DNA from 3 places in the Mesorhizobium sp. WSM4807 genome. Region 1 is predicted to be linked to each of the others. Evidence: riboswitches for the same ligand, from Rfam matches in the RefSeq annotation. Region 1 holds a riboswitch; each other region holds the start of a gene.
What was found. A riboswitch is a leader RNA that binds a small molecule or an ion and turns the genes downstream of it on or off. The one in region 1 is predicted to bind cobalamin.
Positions count from the first base shown of each region.

Region 2: linked by a shared signal. The riboswitch ahead of AC0L3N_RS21970 (CbtB domain-containing protein) and the one ahead of AC0L3N_RS00610 (aromatic ring-hydroxylating oxygenase subunit alpha) in region 1 are both predicted to bind cobalamin.
Region 3: linked by a shared signal. The riboswitch ahead of AC0L3N_RS15935 (DUF1636 family protein) and the one ahead of AC0L3N_RS00610 (aromatic ring-hydroxylating oxygenase subunit alpha) in region 1 are both predicted to bind cobalamin.

Region 1 covers NZ_JBVVQY010000001.1:123,009-126,274, reverse strand. The annotation lists gene AC0L3N_RS00620 (DUF680 domain-containing protein) at 1-201, opposite strand, end outside; gene AC0L3N_RS00615 (DUF680 domain-containing protein) at 323-526, opposite strand; cobalamin riboswitch at 1,040-1,241, shown strand; gene AC0L3N_RS00610 (aromatic ring-hydroxylating oxygenase subunit alpha) at 1,457-2,704, shown strand; gene AC0L3N_RS00605 (FAD-binding oxidoreductase) at 2,728-3,266, shown strand, end outside.
Region 2 covers NZ_JBVVQY010000017.1:136,077-139,342, forward strand. The annotation lists gene cobU (bifunctional adenosylcobinamide kinase/adenosylcobinamide-phosphate guanylyltransferase) at 1-391, opposite strand, end outside; gene AC0L3N_RS21965 (CbtA family protein) at 414-1,193, opposite strand; gene AC0L3N_RS21970 (CbtB domain-containing protein) at 1,209-1,388, opposite strand; cobalamin riboswitch at 1,426-1,636, opposite strand; gene AC0L3N_RS21975 (acetyltransferase domain-containing protein) at 1,896-2,888, shown strand; gene AC0L3N_RS21980 (methyltransferase family protein) at 2,885-3,266, shown strand, end outside.
Region 3 covers NZ_JBVVQY010000010.1:187,955-191,220, forward strand. The annotation lists partial or broken gene AC0L3N_RS15925 (cobaltochelatase subunit CobN) at 1-352, opposite strand, end outside; gene cobW (cobalamin biosynthesis protein CobW) at 371-1,423, opposite strand; gene AC0L3N_RS15935 (DUF1636 family protein) at 1,420-1,854, opposite strand; cobalamin riboswitch at 1,893-2,096, opposite strand; gene AC0L3N_RS15940 (winged helix-turn-helix domain-containing protein) at 2,126-3,266, opposite strand, start outside.

The sequences.
Region 1 (3,266 bases):
GTCGCTGCCATTGACGGGCTTCTCGTCAGCCGGAACCGGATTCTGCGCCGAAGCCGAATTCTGAATCGAAGCCGTGTACGAGCCGTTGTCGACCGCAGCGGCCGGCTGGTTGGCGCCGTTCAATCCAAAGTTGTCGCTGCCGGCAAAAGCGCTGCCGGAGACAGCCAGGATGGCGGCGGTGGCAAGAATGATCTTCTTCATTTCTAGTACTCCTGAATTTTTCAGATCCCGAGCGGCGGACTGGCCGCTTTGTCTTGTTGTTTGACCATGATCTTTTCCGAAAACCGGTTTCCACTTCGGGATCATGGTCTGGGATCAGCTGTTAATTGTTGCCGAAAAGGTTGCGGTCGGCGCCCTGGTCGACGGGCTTTTCAGCGTGAGCCGACTTCTGAATGGAAGCCGTATACGAACTGTCGACCGAGGCGGTCGGCTGATTGGCGCCGTTGGACCCATAATGGTCGCTGCCAGCAAAGGCGCTGCCGGTGATGGCCAGAACGGCGACGGCAGTAAGAGCAATCTTTTTCATTTTTGGAACTCCAGTATCTTTAGTTTTCCGTCCGTCTAGCGGCGTGTCTTGAGAGGGATTCGCGTCGTTCGGACAGCGCCGATGTGGGAAGGCCATCTGGCAGATTCCAATCACGAAGTTGTTCCATGTGGACCAAGAATCTACACCTTGAAATTGTACCAGAGGCTTCTCTCGTTATTGCTTTCTGGCTTGTTTTCAAAGGTTTAAGACAAAAAGGCTAATCGACCATTTGACGGATTGCCGGACCTGCGTTCACAGCGTCATGCACGCATTGTCAACAGAAACGAACCGTTCGGTTCGATTTTAGAAGCGGCTTAAAAAGCCGGTGCTGAGTTGTTGTCGAATCGTTAACCATTTCGGCGCCATGCAATGGTCAATCCGGCACGCTTTCAGGAGCTCGCAGCAGGCGCAAATTTCATCTTCCTCAAATCCCGGTCCACAGGTTTCGCCGGCGGTGTCGCGCCGCATGGATACGATGTCGCTTTCATGCCGACAGTCAGCCGGCCGTCATGATTAGATCATGCCAACTCAGGTGCCGCTTGGTGACGACGAAGCGGAGAATTGGGAAGCCGGTCAGAACCCGGCGCTGCCCCCGCAACGGTGGTGGAGTTCAAGTCGCAACGGGAGACCACTGGGCCACAAGCCTGGGAAGGTGTCGCGATGGTCCGCAAGGACACTCCAGAGCCCGGAAACCAGCCCGAGATTTCTAGACTCGACTGATCGCGGTGGGCGGTCAAGAGGTGGATAGTGCATGCCCGGCCCTGTCGCCGGCTTGCGGCCGATCCTCCCTCCATCACCACCAGTTCAGTCTTTGGAGCGACGTGCGTCCATTTGGACGCACAAAGTACGCTCCAAGACTTTGAATTGCGCATCGTGCTTTCCGAAATCGATTCCGATTTCGGGCCGATGCGACGGCTATGAGGACAGGACATGGATGCGCGCAACGACATGCTGAGGCTCTTGCACGGCCGCAGGGAAGGCTACTCGCTCGAGCAGCCCTTCTACACCGATCCCGATTTCTTCAAGCTCGACATGGAGCTGATCTGGTATCGCGACTGGCTGTTCATCGGCCACGATTGCGAGTTGCCGAAGCCGGGCAGCTACATCACCGCGCAGATCGGCGACTATCCGGTCGTGCTGGTCCGCGACCAGCAAGGCAAGATCAACGCCTTCCACAATTCCTGCCGGCATCGCGGCAGCCGCGTCTGCAACGCCGACAAGGGTACGGCGGCGAAGCTCGTCTGTCCCTATCACCAGTGGACCTATGAGCTGGACGGCCGGCTCTTGTTCGCAAGGCAGATGGCGGACGGCTTCGACAAGAGCCAGTTCAGCCTGAAGCCGGTGGCTTGCGAAAGCATCAGTGGCTACATCTTCATCTGCCTGGCCAAGGAGCCCGCCGATTTCGCGCCGATGCGCGCCATGATCGAGCCTTACCTCCTGCCGCACCGGCTGCGCGAGGCAAAAATCGCCTTCGAATCGACCATCGTCGAGAAGGGCAACTGGAAGCTCGTCTGGGAAAACAACCGCGAGTGCTACCATTGCGCCGGCAACCATCCGGAACTGTGCAAGACATTCCCGGAAGCGCCGACCGTGACCGGCGTGCAGGGCGCCGACAGCGATCCGGAGATGCTCGCGCACTGGGCGAAATGCGAGGCGGCGGGCTTGCCGAGCAAGTTCCGCATCGATCCGGCCGGGCAGTATCGCGCCACCCGCGCGCCGCTGCTGCGCGATGCCGTCAGCTACACGATGACGGGAAGACGTGCGGTGAAGAAGATCCTCTCCGACGACGTTTCGACCGACCGTATCGGCTCGCTGCTGCTCTATCACTATCCGACGACCTGGAACCATATCCTCGGCGATCATGCGGTCACCTTCCGCGTGCTGCCGATCAGTGCCACGGAAACGGCCGTCACCACCAAATGGCTTGTCCATAAGGATGCGGTCGAAGGCGTCGATTACGACCTCGCCGAACTCACCCATGTCTGGACTGAGACCAACGACCAGGACCGCCGCATCGTCGAGGAAAACGCCTTCGGCATCCTGTCGCCGGCCTATGAGCCCGGCCCCTATTCTGAACTGCATGAGGGCGGCGTCATCCAGTTCGTCGAGTGGTACGCCTCCTTCATCGGGCCGCGCCTTGCCGAGGCCGGGCGGCCGGCGTTGCGCAGCGTCGCCTGAGCGAGGTCAAGGGGATGAATGCGATGACGGACCTCGGCCTCTACCGCCATCTCGACGAGATGGCGCCCTGGAACGACAGGCTTCAGGTGCTGGAAGTGATCGGCGTCAGCGACGAGGCGCCTGACGTGAAGACCTTCACCTTCCGCTCTGACAACCAGACCTGGTTCCGTTACAGACCGGGGCAGTTCGTGACGCTGGAACTGCCGACCACCGACGGCCCGCTGATGCGGACCTATACGCTGTCGTCCTCGCCGTCGCGGCCGTTCTCGATCGCGGTGACGGTGAAAACGCAGGCCGGCAGCCTCGGCACGCGCTGGATGTTCGACAATCTGAAACCCGGCGTTCACGTGAAGGCCTATGGGCCGGCGGGCGACTTTTCGCTGCACAGCCATCCCGCGGCCAAGTATCTGTTCATTTCGGCCGGCTCCGGCGTGACGCCGATGATGTCGATGCTGCGCTGGCTGAACGATTGCGCGCCATGGACAGATGTCGGCTTCGTCAACTGCGCGCGAAAGCCCGAGGAGATCATCTTCCGCAAGGAGCTCGAGCTGCTCGGCAGCCG
Region 2 (3,266 bases), on a different contig from region 1:
GCGCATTGTCGGGCACGATGCCCTGGCCAACTTCGTTGGAAACCACGAACCACGGCCCGCGCGGCCGCGACAGCACTTCCGCCAGCCCTCGGCATTCGGCCTCAACGTCATGTTCGGCCAGCATATGGTTGGTCAGCCACAGCGTCAGGCAGTCGATCAGGACGGGCCGGCCGTCAGGCAGCGCCTCGATCGCGCCGACGAGATCAAGCGGCGCGTCGACGGTCGTCCAGCCCTCGCCACGCCGCGACCGGTGCAGCGTGATACGCTCACGCATCTCGTCATCATAGGCTTGCGCCGTGGCGATGTAGGCCCACGGCGCCGGACAGGCCGTCACCAATCTTTCGGCATACGCGCTCTTGCCGGAGCGCGCACCGCCGATGACCAGGGTCAGCCTCCCGCCGGGAGCAACGGGATCAGGCAAAGCTGTCGCGCAGGCCGGTCGCGGTGCCGGTCAAGCGGCCGCGCACCGCGCCGACGACGGCGCCGAGCACCAGCCAGAACACCAGATTGGTCAGCGTCACCGCCACCACGAACTGGTGGTGCAGGCCTTCCGGGATCGGCGATTCGAAACTGTCGGGCTGCGGCGCGCCGACAATATGCGGCGCCACGATCAACGCCACGGCAAGCAGCGCCAGCGGCAGCGATTTGCGAAAGGCGAGCAGCCCGAGACCGGCCGCGGTCGCTATCACCGTCGCCGTCCACCAGATCTGGCGCTGGGTGAGATCGGCAGCCGGCATCATAGCCGGCAGTTCGGGCGGCAGGCCGAGGTTCGGAGCCAGCGTGAACACCGCAAAGCCGGCAAGGCCCCAGAACAGGCCCTGACGCCAATTGCCGATGCCGCCGGCGAACTCCGAAGCGGCGACCAGGATCAGCGCAAAGCCGATGCCGGTGACGACGTTGGCAACGACATTGAAGGCGAATCGTTCAAAACCGTCGGCCGGCGCCCAGCCTTCGTCTTCCGGGGCCGCAGCTTCGGCCGGCGCCGGTGCGGCGCTGCTCATGGCATTGGCGTCCGAGGCGTTCGCGGCGGGCGCCGCGGTATGGTCATGCGTGTGACCACCGCCGGCCTGCTCGTAGACTTCCGCCTTGAGAATGAGCGGCACGGTGGCGTAGGCCTGCATGCAGGCAAGAACGACGCCAGCCACAAGCCCTGCGATCGCCGCGATGAATACGACGTTGCGAAACAGTGTCATGATGTCGGCCCCTCGTCAGTGGCAGGGAAACGCCATCGAATGGCGATAGTCGTGGGCGGCATTGTGGACCGCATCGATATGCGAGAAGCCGACAAAGCCCATGACGAAAATGCCGAGAAATGCAGCAAGCGCCAGCTGCACGAAGCGCGACTGCGAGGAGATGGAAGCGCCGAGCGAGACGGAAGCGGTATTCATGTCTTGTCCTTTCGCCCTCCACCCGAGGGCATAGAAGTCAGTTCTCCTGTCGCCGGCAGGTCTCCTGGCTCGCGGGTCAGCGCCCTTCCCCACCTTCCCGAAGAAGCTCTTCCCGAAAGAAACTCTTCAGTGGCATATGGAGAGGACTACCGCACACAGTTGCGGGGGCAGCCACGGCATTGGGCAAAGAATCGCCCTTACCGCATTCCCTCTTGGTTCCAAACGGAACCGACGACGGGTGCGACTATAGGCAGAATCGCCGTGCCCGGCAAACCAAATTCCGCCAGCTACCAGCGCGAATGCACCGTCTCTGGAACCAGCCGGCCGGCGCCACGAGGCCGGAGTGCTGATGCCGAGGAATATGGCCCGCATCGCTTCTAATGGGTGCGTCAGCGGCATACGGCGCTTTCACCGACGCCCTGAGCATCAACGGGATTTGGCCCTGTCTTCTTTTGTCTGGGGCAACCATGATAGTCGTCTTGCAGTGCTGAATCAGATTGCGAGACCATGAGCATTTCTACGCCGACCGTTCAGGACCGATCCAAGCGCATCATCGCCATCGACGTCGCCCGCGGCGTCGCTTTGCTTGCCATGGCGAGTTACCATTTCACCTGGGATCTCGAATTCTTTGGCTACACCGATCCCGGCCTGACCGCCTTCGGCTGGTGGAAATTCTACGCGCGCTGCATCGCTTCGACCTTCCTGTTCCTGGTCGGCGTCAGCCTGTTCCTCGCCCATGGCAAACTGATCCGCTGGGACGGCTTCTGGAAACGCTTCGCCATGGTCGCCGGGGCGGCGCTCGCCATATCGGCTGCCACGAGGCTTGCCACGCCGGACAGTTTCATCTTTTTCGGTATCCTGCACGAGATCGCGCTCGCCAGCCTGCTCGGCCTGGCGTTCCTGCGGCTGCCGGCGCTGCTGACGCTGGTTATGGCAGCTTTCGTCATAACCGCGCCGCTCTACCTCAGGTCCGAGACCTTTGACCATCCGGCCCTGTGGTGGGTCGGCCTGTCGGCAACCAACCCGCGCTCCAACGATTATGTCCCGCTGTTTCCATGGTTCGGCGCTGTGCTTGCGGGTATCGCGACGGCAAAACTCGCCTCCGCCTCCGGCCTGCTGACGCGGTTGGCAGGCCTGACGCCCGGCCGCTGGACAAATCCGCTGGTCTTTATCGGCCGGCACAGCCTCGCCTTCTATCTGATCCACCAGCCTGTGCTGATCGGCTCGATCTGGCTTTTTTCGCAAGTCATGCCGGCACCGGTCGAGACCAGGCAGGTCACCTTCCTGAAAGAATGCCAGACTTCGTGCGAGCAATCACGCGACACGGACTTCTGCTCCAGCTATTGTGTGTGCATGCTCGATACGCTCGAGGGCGAGGCCACGCTTGATCGGCTCTACCGCAACGACCAAGCTGCGGAATGGAAGGCACATCTCGACGAGCTCGCCGGCGCCTGCACTGCCAAAGCCGACAGCACTTTGATGGAGGGAGGAGCACAATGACCGACCATCAACAGAAACCTGGGCAACAGAAACCGGGACAGCCGAAACCGGGGTTTATACCGTGGCCGCCGCTGATCTATGTCGCGGCCATCGCCGTCAGCATCGCGCTTGGCTTGCTCTATCCGCTGCCATGGATCGGCGGCCTTCTGGGCGACATCCTGTTCGCGGCCGGCTGGGTGGCATTGTTCGGCGTCGTCGCACTCTGGTTCACGGCGATCCGCACCATGATCCGGGCAAAGACGACGCTCCACCCAAACGCCGTGCCGGACCATCTGGTCACATCAGGCCCCTTCGCCGTCAGCCGCAACCCGATATATCTGGCCAACACGCTGCTGATGATCGGCGTCGCCCTTATCTCGGGGATCGTATGGTTCCTGC
Region 3 (3,266 bases), on a different contig from region 1:
ATTCGCCGGGCAGCAGCGCCAGTTTTATGCCGCGTGCGCGGGCGGTCGAGGCGAGCTGGTCGCAGCCGTAGCGCCACCAGTCGTAGCCGCCGAGGATGCGAACCAGAATAACCCTGGCGTGCCGGGCGACGCTGTCGATCCAGAGATCGACGGACATCGGATGGCGGAGATCGCGCAAAGCCGCCAGCCGCATCGAGGGCAGGCGTTCCGCGTCCGTCTTCCACGCTGCTGCCAGCCCGGCCAGATCGCTGTCGGTGAAAGACAGCGCCACGACATCGGCAGGCGTCTGCCTGAGATCAACAGGCTCGGCGAGATCGTCGAGCGAGGCGGATGTTGTGGTGAGGATGTGCATCGCGGCTCGTGCCTGAGGTCAGCCGGCGAGAATACGCTCGATGGCCGGGCGGTTCAGCCCTTTCAGGCCGATGACGACGAGGCGCGAACGGCGCTCGTCCTCGGCGGTCCAGGCGCGGTCGTAATAGTGATTGACGCGTGGGCCGACGGCCTGCAGCAGGAGCCGCATCGGCTTGCCGCCGACCTCGACGAAACCCTTGACGCGCAGCACGTTTTCTTCCTCGGCCGCGGTGGCGACGCGCAACGCCAGCTCGTCGGGATTGGCGATCGATGGAATGTCGATGACGAACGAGTCGAAATCGTCATGCTCATGGTCGAGCTCGTCGTCGTGATGGGTCTTGCGGTTCTCGATGTCGTCCTCGACGGCAAGGCCGAGGCCGAGCAGCACAGACGGATCGACCTTACCCTGCGAGGTCGGCACGATCTTGACGGCGCGCGCGGCATGCTCGCCGATGATCGCATTGGCCCGGGCCGAGCCGGCGGCGTCCATCAGGTCGCTCTTCGACAATATGATCAGGTCGGCGCAGGCGAGCTGGTCCTCGAACACCTCCTCGACCGGATCGTCGTGGTCGAGCGTCTCGTCCTGCGCGCGCTGCGCCTGCAGGGCGTCCATGTCGTTGGCGACGCGGCCTTCCGCCAGCGCCGGTCCGTCGACGACCGCAATGACGCCATCGACGGTCACCCGGCTCTTGACCGTCGGCCACTGGAAGGCCTGGACCAGCGGCTTGGGCAGAGCCAGCCCGGAGGTTTCGATCAGGATATGGTCGACTTTCGGCGATAGCGACAGGATCTGGTCGAGCGCCGGGACGAAGTCGTCGGCGACGGTGCAGCAGATGCAGCCATTGGCCAGTTCGACGATGTTTTCCTCAGGGCAGGTGTCGATGCCGCATCCCTTCAGAATCTCGCCGTCGATGCCGATATCGCCGAACTCGTTGACGATGATGGCCAGCCGCTTGCCGCCGGCGTTTTCGAGCAGGTGGCGGATCAGCGTCGTCTTGCCGGCGCCGAGGAAGCCGGTGACGACGGTGCAGGGCACGCGGGAGATGTTAGCGGACGACTCTGGAGTGGTCATATCTGGTCCTTCAAAAGGTCGAGGGGAGGAATGCGGGCGACGAGGCCGCGTTTCAGGCAATCGGGGCGGCCGCGCCATGGAATGAGGCCGTCCGTCGAGGTGGCGAAGAGCTTTGCACCGGCGACCAGATCGGCGCCGCTGGTCACGGTCAGGTCGCCGAAGACATAGCTCCAGCAGCCGTCGCGCAGGATAGCGGCGCTGAGGCGGCGCTTGCAGTTGCCGAGGCATTCGACGGTGCGGATACGGATATTTTCGCCTGATACAGCGCGGCGCGTGTCTTCGGCCAACAATTCGCCGGCGCGAGGATGGCCATCGGAGCCAGTCTCATCGCGGCAGGAGGCGCAGACGATCACGGTGACGTCGGCCAGAGCATCCCTATCGCCGGACAATACGCCCGCTGTCTCAGCCGAAAAACTGCTGTCGCGTTCCAAATCAGGCTCCTTGCCCGGAAAACCCGCCAGGCGATCGGATTCTTATGTCCTAGACGGCAGGTCTCCTGGCTCGCGGGTCATCGCCTTGGTGCCGCCTTCCCGGGACCGTCCCAGTGGTTATCGGCCTTGGCTCGTCGCTTACAGTTGCGGGGACAGCCGCGGATTTGAAATCGGGATTTCGCACCGCATTCCCTCTTGGCTCCTCCCTTTGCCGAGAGGAGACCGTCTGAACCGGATTTAGGCTTGTGCAGGCAGTCGTGTCAACGCACGTCTACGACGCGGCAATGTTGGCGAGAGCCGAACCCAGATCGCCGGCCGGCGTCACCTCGATGCGATCCAGGCCGAGCCAACCCTGCATCAGCTTCAACTCGTCGAAGAGTTCGGCGGCGGTTTGCGGCGGGGCGCCGGGCTCGGCATAGGCGGCATGGACGCGCAGCACGCCGGCGGGGCGGTCGGCCTTGAGGTCGACGCGCGCCACGATCCTTTCGCCGAGCAGGAACGGCAGCACGTAATAGCCGTATTGGCGCTTTTCGGCGGGGGTGTAGATCTCGATGCGATAGCGGAAGTCGAACAGTCTTTCCGTGCGCGCTCGTTCGAAGACGACCGGATCGAAGGGAGCAAGCAAGGCGCGCGCCTCGATCTTGCGCGGAAAACGGGCATCCCTGTGAAGATAGGCTGTTTTGTCCCAGCCTTCGACGCGAACCGGCAAAAGATCACCGGCGTCGACCAGTTCCTCAATGCGGCCCTTGATGTCGGCGGGAGAGAGACGGAAATAGTCGCGCAGGTCGCCCGCTGTCGCGACGCCGTGGGCGCGGGCGGAAATGCGCAGCAATTCGCGGTGCGCGTCCTCCGGGGAGGGCACCGGCAAAGCAAGTACTGCCGGCGGCAGCACGCGCTCCGGCAGATCGTAAAGCCGCTCGAAGCCACGACGCGACGCCGTGGTGATACGGCCGGCCCAGAACAGCCATTCGAAAGCGTGCTTGGCATCGCTCCAACCCCACCAGCCGCCGTTTCCCTTCTGGCCTTCGAGGGCGGATGCGGCGACCGGCCCTCGTTCGACGACCTCGCGATAAATGTCTTCAATGTAGGCGGCGCGTTCGCGGCCCCACTTGGCCAGTCCGTTATACATTTCCTCGCCACGTTCGGCCCGCTCCATGCGCCAGCGCATCAGCGGATAGGTTTCGACCGGCAGAAAGGAGGCTTCGTGCGCCCAATATTCGAAGACCGTGCGCTTGCGCGTCACGGCGGCGTTATCGAGCAGCGCAAGCGGGTAGGGGCCAAGCCGCGAATAGAGCGGCATATAATGGGCGCGCACCACCGCGCTGACGGAATCGATCTGCAGCAGGCCGGTCCGGGCAAGCACACGGGCCAGATGGCGGCGATCCGGCGTGCTGCTGGGGCGAGGATCGGCA